2 regions of the Hydrogenophaga sp. RAC07 genome follow, and region 1 is predicted to be linked to the other one. Evidence: riboswitches for the same ligand, from Rfam matches in the RefSeq annotation. Region 1 holds a riboswitch; the other holds the start of a gene.
What was found. A riboswitch is a leader RNA that binds a small molecule or an ion and turns the genes downstream of it on or off. The one in region 1 is predicted to bind S-adenosylhomocysteine.

Region 1 (7,384 bases):
ACGCCCAGGCCGAAGCCTTGGCCGTCAAGTTCCTGCACACCGCGGCCGCGCGCCTGGGCTGGAGCGCGCGCGGCACCCACCGCGCCCTGCGGGTGGCGCGCACCATCGCCGACCTCGCGGGCAGCGACACGGTGGGCGTGGCGCACATCGCCGAAGCGGTGCAGTACCGGCGGGTGGTCACACCGGGCGGCTGACAGGAGACGGGCCGCGCGCCACATGACCTTGTCCTGTGGTGCCGCGATGCAACTGGTATGGTTTCCGGCTTCCCCCATCTGAAGCAGGAGACACCATGAGCTACCCCCACACCCAACTGTTCATCCACGGCCAATGGCGCGACGCCGCCGCTGGCGAGACGCTGGCCGTGTTCAACCCGGCCACCGGCCAAGAGATCGGCCGGGTGGCCCACGCACGCCAGGCCGACCTCGACCTGGCGCTGGACGCCGCGCAAAAAGGCTTTGAAATCTGGCGCGACAAGCCGCCCATCGAACGCGCCAAGGTCATGCGCGCCGCTGCCGCGCTGATGCGCGAGCGCGCCGGCGCCATTGCCGCGCTGCTCACGCAAGAGCAGGGCAAGCCGCTCGCCGAGGCCAAGGGCGAGGCCATGGCCGCGGCCGACATCATCGAATGGTTCGCCGACGAAGGCCTGCGGGTGTACGGCCGCATCGTGCCCTCGCGCGGCAACCTCGCCATGCGCCAGATGGTGCTCAAGGACCCGGTCGGCCCGGTGGCCGCGTTCACGCCGTGGAACTTCCCCGTCAACCAGGTCGTGCGCAAACTGGCCGCGGCGCTCGCCACGGGCTGTTCCATGATCGTGAAGGCGCCCGAAGAAACCCCGGCCGCGCCGGCCGAGCTGGTGCGCGCCTTTGCCGACGCCGGCCTGCCGCCCGGCGTGTTGGGGCTGGTCTACGGCACGCCGTCGGAGATCTCCACCTACCTCATCGCGCACCCGGTCATCCGCAAGATCACCTTCACCGGCTCCACGCCGGTGGGCAAACAGCTCGCCGCCATGGCCGGCCAGCACATGAAGCGCGTGACCATGGAGCTGGGTGGGCACGCGCCGGTGATCGTGGCCGAAGACGCGGACGTGGCACTTGCCGTGAAGACCGCGGGCGGCGCCAAGTTCCGCAACGCGGGCCAGGTCTGCATTTCGCCCACGCGTTTCCTGGTGCACGAGAGCATTGCCAGGGAGTTCTCGGCCGCGCTGGTGAAACACGCCGCCGGCCTCTCGGTGGGCGACGGTTCAGCCGAAGGCACGCAGATGGGCCCGCTGGCCAACCCGCGCCGCGTGACGGCCATGGCCGAATTCACCAAAGACGCCGTGGAGCGCGGCGCCACGCTGGCCACCGGCGGCGAGCGCATCGGTGAAGCCGGCAACTTCTGGCAGCCCACCATCCTGACCGACGTGCCGCTGGACGCGCGCGTGTTCAACGACGAGCCCTTCGGCCCCATGGCCGCGGTGCGCAGCTTCAATACCCTGGACGAAGCGATTGCCGAGGCCAACCGCCTGCCCTTCGGCCTGGCCGGCTACGCCTTCACGCGTTCGTTGAAAAACGCCGACCTGCTGGCGCGCCGCGTCGAGGTGGGCATGCTGTGGGTCAACATGCCCGCCATGCCCTCGGCCGAAATGCCGTTCGGCGGCATCAAGGATTCGGGCTACGGCTCGGAGGGCGGGCCTGAGGCGATGGAGGCCTACCTGAATGCCCGGTCGGTTTCCATCATGAATGTCTGAGGCAGAGCAGGGGGTGCATCACCCCTTGTTGGGGCCCAGCTTGTTCGTGAAAGCCACCACCAGCGCAGTCATCAAGAAGAACGCCTGCAACTCCAGGCGCCAGCCGCCGGTATTGGTGATGTCCATGAAGTGGCCCGCATGGACGAGGGCGAGGGCAAACGCCATGTTGATCGCGATCACCAGCGCCGCCGGCACCACCCACACGCCCACCAGCAGGAACAGCGGGGCGATCAGTTCGCCCAGGTACACGCCGTAGGCCAGTGCGCCGGGCAGGCCCTTGGCCACCAGCATGCCCTCAATGCCGCCCACGCCGCCGGTCACCTTGGCCCAGCCGTGAAAGATCATGAGGATGGCGAGCGTCCAGCGCAGCAGGATCACGCCCAAGCGGGGTTGGTTGAAGAGGTTGTTGATCGCGTTCATGTGTTCAATGTCGGTTGAAGTGAAGAAAGGTTCCCGAAAACTGACCCACAGGGCGGTGTTCGGTTCCAGGCAGGGTTGAAACAAGCTTAAAGATTCGGCGCCAGCCAGCGCTGCAGCTCTTTCTCGGCCACCGCGCTGCGCTGCGCCAGATCGGCCACCTGATCCTCGCCGATCTTGCCTACGTTGAAATAGGCGCTCTCAGGGTGGCTCAGGTAGAAGCCGCTCACGCTGGCCGCCGGCAGCATGGCCAGGCTTTCGGTCAGGCCCATGCCGATGTCTTCGCACTGCAGCAGTTCGAACATCGGGCGCTTGACCGAGTGGTCCGGGCAGGCGGGGTAACCAGGCGCCGGGCGGATGCCCTGGTACTTCTCCTTGATCAGGTCTTCGTTGCTCAGCGCCTCGTCGGCCGCGTAGCCCCAGAGGTCGGTGCGCACGCGGTGGTGCATGCACTCGGCCAGGCCTTCGGCCAGGCGGTCGGCCAGGGCCTTGAGCATGATGGCGGAGTAGTCGTCGTGGTCGTCGATGAACAGCTTCTCTTTCTTCTCCACGCCCAGGCCGGCGGTGACGGCGAACACGCCCACGTAGTCGTCGGCCACGCCCTTGGGCGCCACGAAGTCGGCCAGGCACCGGCTCGGCCGCATCACGCCGTCCACCTCGAAGCGTTCGGTCTGCTGGCGCAGGCCGTGCCAGGTGAGCGCCACCTCGCGGCGGCTCTCGTCGGTGTAGAGCTCGATGTCGTCGTCGTTCACGCTGTTGGCCGGGTACAGGCCCACCACCGCGCTGGCGCTGAGCCAGCGGCCTTCAATCAGGCGCTGCAGCATGCGCTTGCCGTCGCTGAACACGCGCCGCGCTTCTTCGCCCACCACCTCGTCTTTCAGGATCTCGGGGAAGGGGCCGGCGAGGTCCCAGGTCTGGAAGAAGGGCGCCCAGTCGATGTACTTCACGATCTCGTTCAGATCGAAGTTCTTGAACACGCGCTTGCCGATGAAGCGCGGCTTCTTCGGCTCAAAAGCGCGCCAGTCGATGGGCGTCTTGTTGGCGCGCGCCTTGGCCAGCGGCCACAGCGGCACCTGCTTCTTGTTCGCGTGCTGGGTGCGCACCTTGTCGTAGTCGGCGTTGAGATCGGCGATGTACTGCGCCGCCTGGTCCGACAACAGCCCCTGCGCCACGCCCACGCTGCGCGAGGCATCAGGCACATAGACCACCGGGCCGCTGTAGTGCGGCGCGATCTTCACCGCGGTGTGCACGCGGCTGCAGGTGGCGCCGCCGATCAGCAGCGGAATCTGCTTCTCGCGGAAATGCGCGTCCTTCTCCATCTCGCCGGCCACGTACTGCATCTCTTCCAGGCTGGGTGTGATCAGGCCCGAGAGGCCCACGATGTCGGCACCCTCGGCCTTGGCCATGGCCAGAATCTCGTGGCAGGGCACCATCACGCCCATGTTCACCACCTCGAAGTTGTTGCACTGCAGGACCACGGTGACGATGTTCTTGCCGATGTCGTGCACGTCGCCCTTCACCGTGGCGATCACGATCTTGCCCTTGGGCTTCACGTCTTCGCCGGCCGCCACCTGGGCCAGTTTCTCGGCCTCGATGTAAGGCAGCAGGTGGGCCACCGCCTGTTTCATCACGCGTGCGCTCTTCACCACCTGCGGCAAGAACATCTTGCCCTGGCCAAACAGGTCGCCCACCACGTTCATGCCGTCCATGAGCGGGCCTTCGATCACGTTGAGCGGGCGCCCGCCCCCAGCCTCGATCTCGCGCCACATTTCTTCGGTGTCTTCGCTGATGAAGTCGTTCATGCCGCGCACCAGCGCGTGGCTCAGGCGTTCGCGGATCGGCAGCGCGCGCCACTCGTTCTTCTTGCTGTCGTCCTTGGCCGCGCCCTTGGCGTTTTCGGCCACCTCCACCAGGCGTTCGCCGGCGTCAGGGCGGCGGTTCAGCACCACGTCTTCCACCCGTTCGCGCAGCTCGGGTTCGAGCTCGTCGTACACGCCCACCATGCCGGCGTTGACGATGCCCATGTCCATGCCGGCCTTGATCGCGTGGTACAGGAACACGGTGTGGATCGCCTCGCGCACCGGGTCGTTGCCGCGGAAACTGAACGACACGTTGGACACGCCGCCGCTCACCTTGGCGCCCGGCAGGTTCTGCTTGATCCAGCGCGTGGCGTTGATGAAGTCGACCGCGTAGTTGTTGTGCTCTTCAATGCCGGTGGCAATGGCGAAGATGTTGGGGTCGAAGATGATGTCTTCTGGCGGAAAGCCCACCTCGTCCACCAGGATGCGGTAGGCCCGTTCGCAGATCTCGACCTTGCGCTCGTAGGTGTCGGCCTGGCCTTTTTCGTCAAACGCCATCACCACGGCGGCCGCGCCGTAGCGCTTGACCAGCCGCGCCTGGCGCTTGAACTCGTCCACGCCTTCTTTCATGCTGATGGAGTTCACCACGCCCTTGCCCTGCACACAGCGCAGGCCGGCCTCGATCACCTCCCACTTGGAGCTGTCCACCATCACCGGCACGCGCGCGATGTCGGGTTCGCCCGCGATCAGGTTGAGGAACTTCACCATGGCGGCCTTGCTGTCGAGCATGGCCTCGTCCATGTTCACGTCGATGATCTGGGCGCCGTTTTCCACCTGCTGGCGCGCAACAGCCAGCGCCTGCTCGTACTCGCCGTTCAGGATCATGCGGGCGAAGGCCTTGGAGCCGGTGACGTTGGTGCGCTCGCCCACGTTCACAAACAGGCTGTCGGCGCCAATGCGCAGCGGCTCCAGGCCGGAGAGCAGCATGGGCGGCACGGAAACGGGGGAAGACGGGGAAACGGAGGCAGATGCAGACATGGGGCTCACCAAGGCGGTTCTTCAGACAACAGACTGGTGAGCGCCGTTTTGGGCCTGTTCATGCCCACTCAAGCCTGACGCACACGCAAACCCTTGGGGGCCGGTGGCGCTGCAGCGCTCCTTGAGAGGGTTGGATTTTAGCTGCTGGTGCTGCGCAGGCCAGAGATGACCTCAGCGGGCGGCCTGATGTTGCGCCAGCAAGATGCCATTGAGTGCCGTGTTCACGTAGTAATTGCTGCGGCCCACTTTCTGTTTGCCGAGGAAGCCTCCGTCCACCAGCGCCTCCAGGTACTTGGTGGCCGTCAACCGCGACACCTGCAGATCGCGCTGCACGAACTCGATCTTGGTGTACGGGTGCATGAACAGGTTGTTGATCAGGTCCTGGCTGTAGAACTTGTAGCCGCTGCGGATGCGGTGCTTGTAGTCGAACAGGGCCGCCTTGATCGCCTGCACGGTCGTCACCGTCTGGCGGGCCGTGATCTCCACCGCTTGCAGCATGTAGAGCACCCAGTCTTCCCAGGTGTCGTTGTCGCGGACCGTCTGCAACAGGCGGTAGTAGTCGGCTTTGGTCTGCACGATGTGGCTGCTCAGGTACAGCACCGGAATCTCCAGCAGGCCTTCTTTCACCAGATACAACACGTTGAGGATGCGCCCTGTGCGGCCGTTGCCGTCGTAGAACGGGTGAATGCTCTCGAACTGGTGGTGCATCAGCGCCATCTTGATCAGCGGATCGGCCGAGAACAGCGCGTCGTCATTCATGAACCGCTCCAGGCCGCTCATCAGAGCCACGATCTCGGCCGGGTCTTGCGGCGGCGTGTAGACCGTCTGGCCCCCGCCGTCTTTGAGAGCCGTGCCCGGCAGTTTGCGAAAGCCCGCGTTGTTGCGCTCCAGTTCAGCCTGAATGCCCACGATGTGGTTGGCCGAGAGCAGCCCGCTGGTGCGCACCTGATCGAAGCCGAAGCGCAGCGCCTGCCGGTAGCGCAGCACTTCCTTGGTGGCCGGGTCGGCAAAGGCGTCGGGGTGTACATCGCCCTTGAACAGCTCGTCGTGCGTGGTAACGATGTTCTCGATCTCCGAACTGTCCTTGGCTTCCTGGAGACCCAGGGTGTTGATGAGGATGCCTTGGTAGGGAATCGACGCGGCCAAGCCTTTGAGCTCGGCCAGTTGCCGGCTGCTGCTGGCCAGTTTTTTCAGGATGGCTGGCGTGTCAAAGCGAGCCGGGTCCAAGTGTTCAAGGGGCTTCAGAGTTGACATCGTGGTTGGCGAGGCCTTTTATTTGTATAAAAAATTGAATTTTCTATGCATGTTAAACACCACGTGTATAGAAAACCAAGCTTTTTCATCGCAGGGCCAAGCCGCAGCCGTGGTGCGATGTTTGCTTGACCTTCCCCATGCCCCACCGCACCGACCCCGACCACACCGGCACCGACTGGCACGCCCAGGAGCTGCTGCTCATGCGCGAGGTGATGAAGCTGGTGGGCCGCAGCCTGGCGCCGGCCTTTGTGTTGCGCGAGATGCTGCACCTGATGAGCGAGCTGCTCGGCCTGAACCGGGGCCGCATGGTGCTGGCCGACGAAGGCGTCCCCGGCCAGACCCGGGACCAGCGCACCGCCTCCATCCGCCACGCCTACGGCCTCACCGCCGGGCAGGTGGCCAGCGGCGTGTACCGCTGGGGAGAGGGCATCACCGGGCGGGTGCTGCAGACCGGCCTGCCCGCCATCGTGCAGGACGTGGACGCCGAGCCGCTTTTTTTGTTTCGCTGCGTGCCGCGCAGCCAGCTGCCGCCGCAGACGGTGGCCTTCATCGCGCTGCCCATCGAGGTGAACGGCGCCACCATCGGTGTGCTGGCCTGCCACCGCATCCGCAGCCGCCAGCGCCATCTGAACGACGACCTGGCCGTGCTGCGCATTTTGGCCACGCTGGCCGGGCGGCTGCTGCAGCTGGAACAGCTGGTGGCCGAAGAAACCCGCCAGCTCGAAGAGCGCAACGCCGCCCTGGCCCGCGCGCTCGACACCAGCACCGCGCGCTACGGACTCATTGGCCGCTCACCCGCGCTCTTGCAGGCCCTGGGCGAGCTGGAGCGGGTGTCGCAGTCGCAGGCCACGGTGCTGCTGCTGGGCGAGTCGGGCACCGGCAAGGAGCTGTTTGCCCGGGCCGTGCACCTGGCCAGCGGCCGGCACGACCAGCCCTTCATCAAGGTGAACTGCTCGGCCATCCCCGACACCTTGTTCGAGTCCGAACTGTTCGGCTACGAGCGCGGCGCCTTCACCGGCGCCAACACCGCGCGCGCCGGCTGGTTTGAGCAGGCCAACGGCGGCACCATTTTTCTGGACGAGATCGGCGAACTGCCGCTGGCCATGCAGAGCAAGCTGCTGCGCACCCTGCAAGAAGGCACGCTGGT
Region 2 (7,384 bases), 280 kb from region 1:
TTGGGACTGAAGAACCAGGTGAAGTCGACTTCGGGCAAGGTCTTGTCGTTGATCGACAGGTTCAGGCCGGTGCTGTCCTTGTTGGCGCTGTCCAGGTGAACGGCGCGTGCGCGCACCAGCAAAGAGCCCGCGGTGAAATCTTGCGCAACAGCAGCACCCGATGCCAGCAGTGCGAGGGAGGCCAGGGCCAGAGTGGTCTTTTTCATGGTTTCAGTGATCGAACCGGGAACATTCCCGCGACCGATTACAGAAGACCCCGGCCGCCTGCATGTTGCGGTGCGTCAATGCCGGCGCACACCGAGGCAGTCACGGCACAGGCCCTTGACCCAGATCAAAACTTCAGTCCCGCAGCACCACGACCGGGGCCACGCCGTACCGGATCAAGCCGATCTGCTCGGCGGCTTTGCGGCTGAGGTCGATCACACGGCCCTTGGTGAACGGGCCACGGTCGTTGATGCGCACCACGACGTCCTGACCGGTGATCAGATTGCGCACCCGCACGCGCGTGCCGAAGGGCAAGGTCTTGTGCGCAGCGGTGAGCTCGTGCATGTTGAACGCTTCGCCACTGGCGGTGCGCCGGCCATGAAAGGGCTCGCCGTACCACGAGGCGCGGCCTCGCTCGATCTCTTGCTCATCCCGCACCGCAGCGGGCTCTTCTCCGTCGGGCGTGGGCAGCGTCGGGGCCACCTGCGTCGCACAGCCGCCCAGCCACAACACGGTGGCCAGGGCGAGCGTGAACGCGGACTTGAAGCTCATGACAGCTGCAGCCGGTTGGCGATTTCCAGCGTCGCCACGCTCTGGTTCATGGTGTAGAAGTGCAGCGCCGGCACGCCGCCGTTGCGCAGCTGGTCGCACAGGTCGGTCACCACGTCCAGGCCGAAGGCCTTGATGGAGGCCGTGTCGTCACCAAAGGCCTGCAGGCGCAAGCGGATCCAGCGCGGGATCTCGGCGCCACTGGCGTCCGAGAAGCGCATGAGCTGCGTGGAGCTGGTGATGGGCATGATGCCGGGCACCACCGGCACGTCGGCGCCCAGTTTGTAGGCGTCGTCCACGAAGCGGAAATAGGCGTCGCTGTTGTAGAAGTACTGGGTGATGGCCGAGTGGGCGCCCGCACGGACTTTGGTCACATAGGCCTGCAAATCCGATTCGGGCGATTTCGCCTGCGGGTGCACCTCCGGATACGCCGCCACCTCGATGTGGAAGTCATCACCCGTTTCGCTGCGGATGAAGGCCACGAGGTCACTCGCGTAATGGAACTCACCGCCGGCGCCGTAGCCGCTGGGCAGATCACCGCGCAGCGCCACCAGGCGCTTCACACCCATGGCCTTGAGCGTGGCGAGCTGTTCGCGCACAGACGTCTTGGTGGCGCCGATGCACGAGAAGTGCGAGGCCGCCGGCACCGACTCGGCGAGGATGTCGCGCACCGTGTTGAAGGTGCCTTCCTGCGTGGAACCACCGGCGCCGTAGGTGACCGAGCAGAACTCGGGCTTCAGGGGATACAGCTGCTGGCGCACCGCGCGCAGCTTCTCCACGCCTTCGGGCGTCTTGGGCGGGAAAAATTCAAAACTCACGGGCAGGCCCATGGGATTCTCCAAAGATGGGGGAGTTGGCCCAGCCAGCGGCCCTCAGGCGGGCTGGCGGGCGAACACCAGAAATTCGCGGTTGCCGTCACCCCCGGTGATCGGGCTTTCAAAATAATCCAGCAGCACCAGGCCGCCGTCTTTCACCACCTGCTCGATGCGCTCACGCACCAGCGGGTAGCTCGCGTCGCTCTTGACCAGGCCGCCCTTGCCGATGTGCTCGGGCTGCAACTCGAACTGCGGCTTGACCAGCATGAGCACATGCCCGCCCGGTTTGAGCAAGGGCACGAGCGCCGGCCACACCAGAGTCTGCGAGATGAAGGACAAGTCGCCCACGATGAGGTCGAACGGTGCAGCGGCCGATTCGCCGCCCGCATCCGTCAACGCATCGGCCGTGAGGTCGCGCGCATTGCAGCGTTCGATGCAGACCACGCGCGCGTCACCGCGCAGGCGCGGGTGCAACTGGCCCTGGCCCACGTCCACGCCCACCACCTGCTGAGCGCCGCGCTGCAGCAGGCAGTCGGTGAAACCACCGCTGCTCTGGCCCACATCAAGACAGCGCAGACCCCGGACATCGAAAGCCACGCGTTGCAAGGCGCCGTCAAGCTTGAGGCCGCCGCGCGAAACGAACCGCGTCTCCGCGTTGTCCACCGCCTGCAGCTCCACCGTCTCGCGCAGCTCCTGGCCATTCTTCGAGATGGTTGTCCAGTCGCCCGGCAGCAGCCGCCAGCGCACGCCCGATGCGATCAGGCGTTGCGCTTGCGACTTGGACGCCGCCAGCCCGCGCTCGACGAGCAGTTGGTCTGCCCGCATGCGGATCAGTAGCGGTACGTGTCGGCTTTGTACGGGCCGGCTTTGCTCACACCGATGTAGGCCGCCTGCTCGTCGCTCAGTTCGGTCAGCATGGCGCCGACTTTCTTCAGGTGCAGACGCGCGACCTTCTCATCCAGGTGCTTGGGCAGCACATAGACCTTGCCGGCCTCGTACTGGTCCTGCTTCGTGAACAGCTCGATCTGCGCGATGGTCTGGTTGGCGAAGCTCGACGACATCACGAAGCTGGGGTGGCCAGTGGCGCAACCCAGGTTCACCAGGCGGCCCTTGGCCAGCAGGGTGATCTTCTTGCCGTCGGGGAATGTGATGTGGTCGACCTGGGGCTTGATCTCGTCCCACTCGCACTTCTCGAGCGCAGCCACGTCGATCTCGTTGTCGAAGTGACCGATGTTGCAGACGATGGCTTCGTCTTTCATGGCGGCCATGTGCTCGTAGCGGATCACGTTCTTGTTGCCGGTGGCGGACACGAAGATGTCGCACTTGTCGGCAGCGTATTCCATGGTCACGACCTTGAAGCCTTCCATCGCGGCCTGCAAGGCGTTGATGGGGTCGATCTCGGTCACCCACACCTGGGCGCTCAGGGCGCGCAGGGCCTGGGCCGAGCCCTTGCCCACGTCGCCGTAGCCAGCGACCACACAAACCTTGCCGGCGATCATCACGTCGGTGGCGCGCTTGATGGAGTCGACCAGCGACTCGCGGCAGCCATACAGGTTGTCGAACTTGCTCTTGGTCACGCTGTCGTTGACGTTGATCGCGCGGAACTGCAGCGTGCCCTTGGCGGACATCTCGTTGAGGCGCAGCACGCCGGTGGTGGTCTCTTCGGTCACGCCGATGATCTGGGCCGCCTTGCGGGTGTACCAGGTCTTGTCCACGGCCAGCTTGGCCTTGATGGCGTTGTACAGGCAGATCTCTTCTTCGCTCTGTGGGTTGTTCAGAACGGAGGCGTCTTTCTCGGCGCGCTGACCCAGGTGCATGAGCAAGGTGGCGTCGCCGCCGTCGTCCAGGATCATGTTGGGGCCTTCGCCTTCGGTGCCAGCGGCGCCGAATTCAAAGATGCGGTGGGTGAAGTCCCAGTACTCGTCGAGCGACTCGCCCTTGTGCGCGAACACCGGCGTGCCGTTGGCCACCAGCGCAGCGGCAGCGTGGTCCTGCGTGGAGAAGATGTTGCACGACGCCCAGCGCACGCTGGCACCCAGCGCCTGCAGGGTCTCGACCAGCACGGCGGTCTGGATCGTCATGTGGATGCTGCCGGTGATGCGCGCGCCCTTGAGCGGCTGCGCCTTGGCAAACTCTTCGCGGATGGCCATCAGGCCGGGCATTTCCGTTTCGGCGATCTTGACTTCCTTGCGGCCCCAGTCGGCCAGGGCAATGTCGGCGATCGCGCAATCGGTGAAGGTGGGGTTGTTCAGACGGGCATTCATGGTTCGCTCCAGTGAGGATGGATAAACCACATCGACGGGCGAAAAAAAGCTCATCGCACGGGATGTGGATGAGCGTCGTTGCATGGATGGTCCGAGCCTCACGCCTCGCCGCTGACTGGGTCAGTGGGGGCGCTGCAACGCTCCTCGGATGCGGGATTTTAGCCCAGCATGTCCCCGGGCGGGTGTTTGTGGGGTCTCCATCCCGGACTTCCAACACGTTCATGAGAAAGCCTGTGCGACACTGCCGGCCCCATGCCAAGCCTCCCCACCCCCTCCCCGCTCGCCCTGTGGCCCACCTCGGAGCGCAGCCGAATCCACGGGGTGTTGACCGACATCGACGACACCCTGACGACCGACGGCGCGATCACGCCCGACGCGCTGGACGCCCTGTACCGCCTGCGCGCCGCCGGTCTGCCGGTGCTGGCCATCACCGGACGGCCGGCCGGCTGGAGCGAGGCCTTTGCCCTGGCCTGGCCGGTGGACGCGATCGTGGCGGAAAACGGCGCCGTGGCGCTGTGGCGCGGGGACGGTGGGCAACTCTGCCGGGACTATTTGCTGGACCCGACCACACGAACCGACAACTTCGTCCGGCTCCAGGACACGGCACAGCGCGTGCTGCGCGAACTGCCACAAACCCGCCTGGCCACCGACAGCCCCGGGCGCGAGACCGACATCGCGATCGACCACAGCGAATTCGCGCACCTGAACGAAGCGGAGATCGAGCAGGTGGTGGCGCTCATGCGCCGTGACGGGCTGAATGCCACGGTGAGCTCGATCCACATCAACGGCTGGATCGGCGACCACGACAAGCTGGCCGGCGCGCGCTGGATCGTGCGCACGCGCCTGGGCCGCGACCTCGACGCCGAACTCGACCGCTGGGTCTACGTGGGCGACTCGACCAACGACGCGCGCATGTTCGGCCATTTCCAGCACAGCGTGGGCGTGGCCAACGTGGCGCGCTTCTGGGCCGCGCTCAGCCACCACCCGCGCTTTGTGGCGCAGGGCGAACGCGGCGCGGGTTTTGCCGAGGTGGCCAACGCGGTGCTCTCGGCCAGACCGTCATGACCGAACACCCGCTGCCCCCGCAGCACAGCCGGGCCCTCACGGGCGCAGCGCCGCCCGCGCTTGTGCCGGCACAGGCCCGGCTCGGGCTGGTGGCCATTTTCGGCTCCACCTTCTTCCAGCTGGTGGGTTACTTCATGCTCATGCCACTGCTGCTGCTGCGGCTCAAGGGCGACGGCGTGTCCACCGCGCTGGCGGGCGTGTTCGTGGCCACCGGCTGGCTCGGCGTCTTCGCCATGACGCCGTTCGCCTCGGCCATCACGCAGCGCCTGGGGCGTCGGCCTTCGCTCTGGCTCGCGGCCTTCGTGCCGGTGATCGCCATCACCGGCTTCCTGTTCAGCAACTCGCTGGTGCTGTGGTTCGTCTGCATCCTCATCGAAGGCATGGCCGCCGGGTTGCGCTGGGTGCTGGCTGAAGCGATCGTGGCCGAGTTTTCACCGCCCTCGCAGCGCGGACGCAACGTCGGCATTTTCGAGACCATGGTCGGCACCACCTTTGTGCTCGGCCCGCTGGTGCTGGCCTGGTTTGGCGCACAGAGCGATGCCGCGCTGTGGCTCGCGCTGGCGCTCACCGTGTTCGGCCTGGGCTGGAGCCTGCTCATCCCGCGCCTGCCGGCCGCCGCCGATGCGCACGACGCCAAGGTGGGCCTGTCGGGCGTGTGGCACGCGCTGCGCCTGCACCCGCTGATCATGACGGTGGGTTTTGTCGGCGGCTTCTTCGAAAGCGGCCTCACGTCCATCCTGCCGCTGTACGGCCTGGCGCTGGGACTGGGAGCCACCGCAGCAGCCCTGCTGGTCTCGGCCAGCGGCCTGGGCAGCGCCATCATGATGCTGCCCGCCGGCCTGCTGGCCGACCGGCTGGCCCACCACCCCGCGCAGCGCTGGGGCAACGCACGCGACACGCGCCTGAAGATCATGCGGCTGTGCGCCCTGATCACGCTGCTGGCCACCCTCGTCATCCCGTTTGTGGCCGGCACGCCCTGGCTGGCCGCGCCGGTGGCGTTTCTCTGGGGCGGGGCCGGCGGCAGCCTCTACACGCTGGCCATGATCGACATCGGCTCGCGCGAAGAAGGCATCACGCTGGTCAACAGCACCGCCGTGCTGGTCTTGTCGTACACGCTGGGTGGTGTGCTGGCGCCCGCACTCGGCGCCGCCGCGCTGCAGTGGGCGCCCACGGTGGGCTTCCCGGTGTTGCTGGTGGGGGTGGCCGGCCTGGGTTGGTGGTTGTTGAGACGCGCCGCAACGTCCCCATCTCCGGGAACCCCACCGGGTTAAGCTGCTCCCAAGGGTGCACGCCGCCCCCCTGCCACAAGCCCCGCGAAAGGACTCCCCATGGCCCTCCCCTGGCTGCTCGCCCTCAAAGTGATTCCCTGGGGCGACGTGATCGAACACGCGCCCAAGGTGCTCAACGCCGCCCGCAAGCTGATGGACCGGCAGAAGTCGCCCGAGGCCGCGCCCGCCAACGCCACGCCCATGGACCTGGTGGCGGACACACCACCCAGCCTGGGTGAGCTGCGCAACCGCCTGATCGAAGCGCGCCAGCTGATCGACCAGCAGGCACAAACGCAGAACCAGATGGCGCAGACCCTGGCTGAGTTGGCCGAGCAGAACGCGCGGCTCGTGGCGGCCGTGGAGTTGCTGCGTGTGCGCACGCGCGTGTTGATGGTCTTCATCGCCGCGCTGGCCATCGGCGCGATCGTGCTGTTCGTGCGCTGATCAGTCCCGTTCGCTCTTCAGTTGGGCGTCGCACCCCACACCGGCGGCAATCCAGCGCCCCGCCAGCTTCTGCAACACCGGCGCCGCCCAGCGCCAGCGCGGGCCCAGCACACCCGCCGCATCGGTGATGGCGCCGCAGCGGTAAACCGCCTGCACCGCGTCCCATCGCAAGGCATCACACGCCCCGCTGCGCTTGCGCGAGATCACCTGCCCCAGCGGGCACGGCTCGGCCAGACAGCACACCCCGCAACCGTTGCACGGCGCGCCCAGCGCGGGCTGCGGCGGGGCGGACGGGTGGATGTGGATGACCTGGTGCTGCACGGCGCGAGCGTAACGCAGGTGTCACCTGTGTGAGGGTCGCCGCTTGCACGGCACTGCCCTGCGGGTCTATGGTCATCGCTCAACAACACACAGGAGACAACATGGCCATCGATCCGCGTTTCTCGGTTCTCGTTTCGGGATACACCTTCCTGGAGAGCCCCCGCTGGCACAACAACCGCCTCTGGCTGTCGGACTTCTACACGCACCAGGTCGTTCGCGTGGACCTGCAGGGCCAGGTGGAGAATGTCGCCGATGTGCCTGGACAGCCTTCAGGCATGGGCTGGTTGCCCGACGGGCGCTTGCTGGTGGTGTCCATGCGCGATCGAAGGATCCTGCGGCAGGAGGCCGACGGCCGACTCGTCACCCACACCGACCTGTCTTCTGTGGCGGGGGGCCACGCCAACGACATGGTGGTTGACTCGCACGGTCGCGCATACGTCGGCAACTTCGGCTT

Region 2: linked by a shared signal. The riboswitch ahead of ahcY (adenosylhomocysteinase) and the one ahead of metH (methionine synthase) in region 1 are both predicted to bind S-adenosylhomocysteine.

Annotation. Positions count from the first base shown of each region.
Region 1 is NZ_CP016449.1:4,077,429-4,084,812, reverse strand. It holds gene BSY239_RS19025 (YifB family Mg chelatase-like AAA ATPase) at 1-194, shown strand, start outside; gene BSY239_RS19020 (NAD-dependent succinate-semialdehyde dehydrogenase) at 290-1,729, shown strand; gene BSY239_RS19015 (DoxX family protein) at 1,748-2,149, opposite strand; gene metH (methionine synthase) at 2,236-4,983, opposite strand; S-adenosyl-L-homocysteine riboswitch at 5,015-5,112, opposite strand; gene BSY239_RS19005 (Fic family protein) at 5,155-6,210, opposite strand; gene BSY239_RS19000 (sigma-54-dependent Fis family transcriptional regulator) at 6,375-7,384, shown strand, end outside.
Region 2 is NZ_CP016449.1:3,795,237-3,802,620, forward strand. It holds gene BSY239_RS17675 (OmpW/AlkL family protein) at 1-206, opposite strand, end outside; partial or broken gene BSY239_RS17680 (septal ring lytic transglycosylase RlpA family protein) at 352-618, opposite strand; gene metF (methylenetetrahydrofolate reductase [NAD(P)H]) at 753-1,583, opposite strand; gene BSY239_RS17690 (TlyA family RNA methyltransferase) at 1,626-2,393, opposite strand; gene ahcY (adenosylhomocysteinase) at 2,399-3,832, opposite strand; S-adenosyl-L-homocysteine riboswitch at 3,896-3,984, opposite strand; gene BSY239_RS17700 (HAD-IIB family hydrolase) at 4,085-4,897, shown strand; gene BSY239_RS17705 (MFS transporter) at 4,894-6,168, shown strand; gene BSY239_RS17710 (hypothetical protein) at 6,226-6,609, shown strand; gene BSY239_RS17715 (hypothetical protein) at 6,610-6,930, opposite strand; gene BSY239_RS17720 (SMP-30/gluconolactonase/LRE family protein) at 7,032-7,384, shown strand, end outside.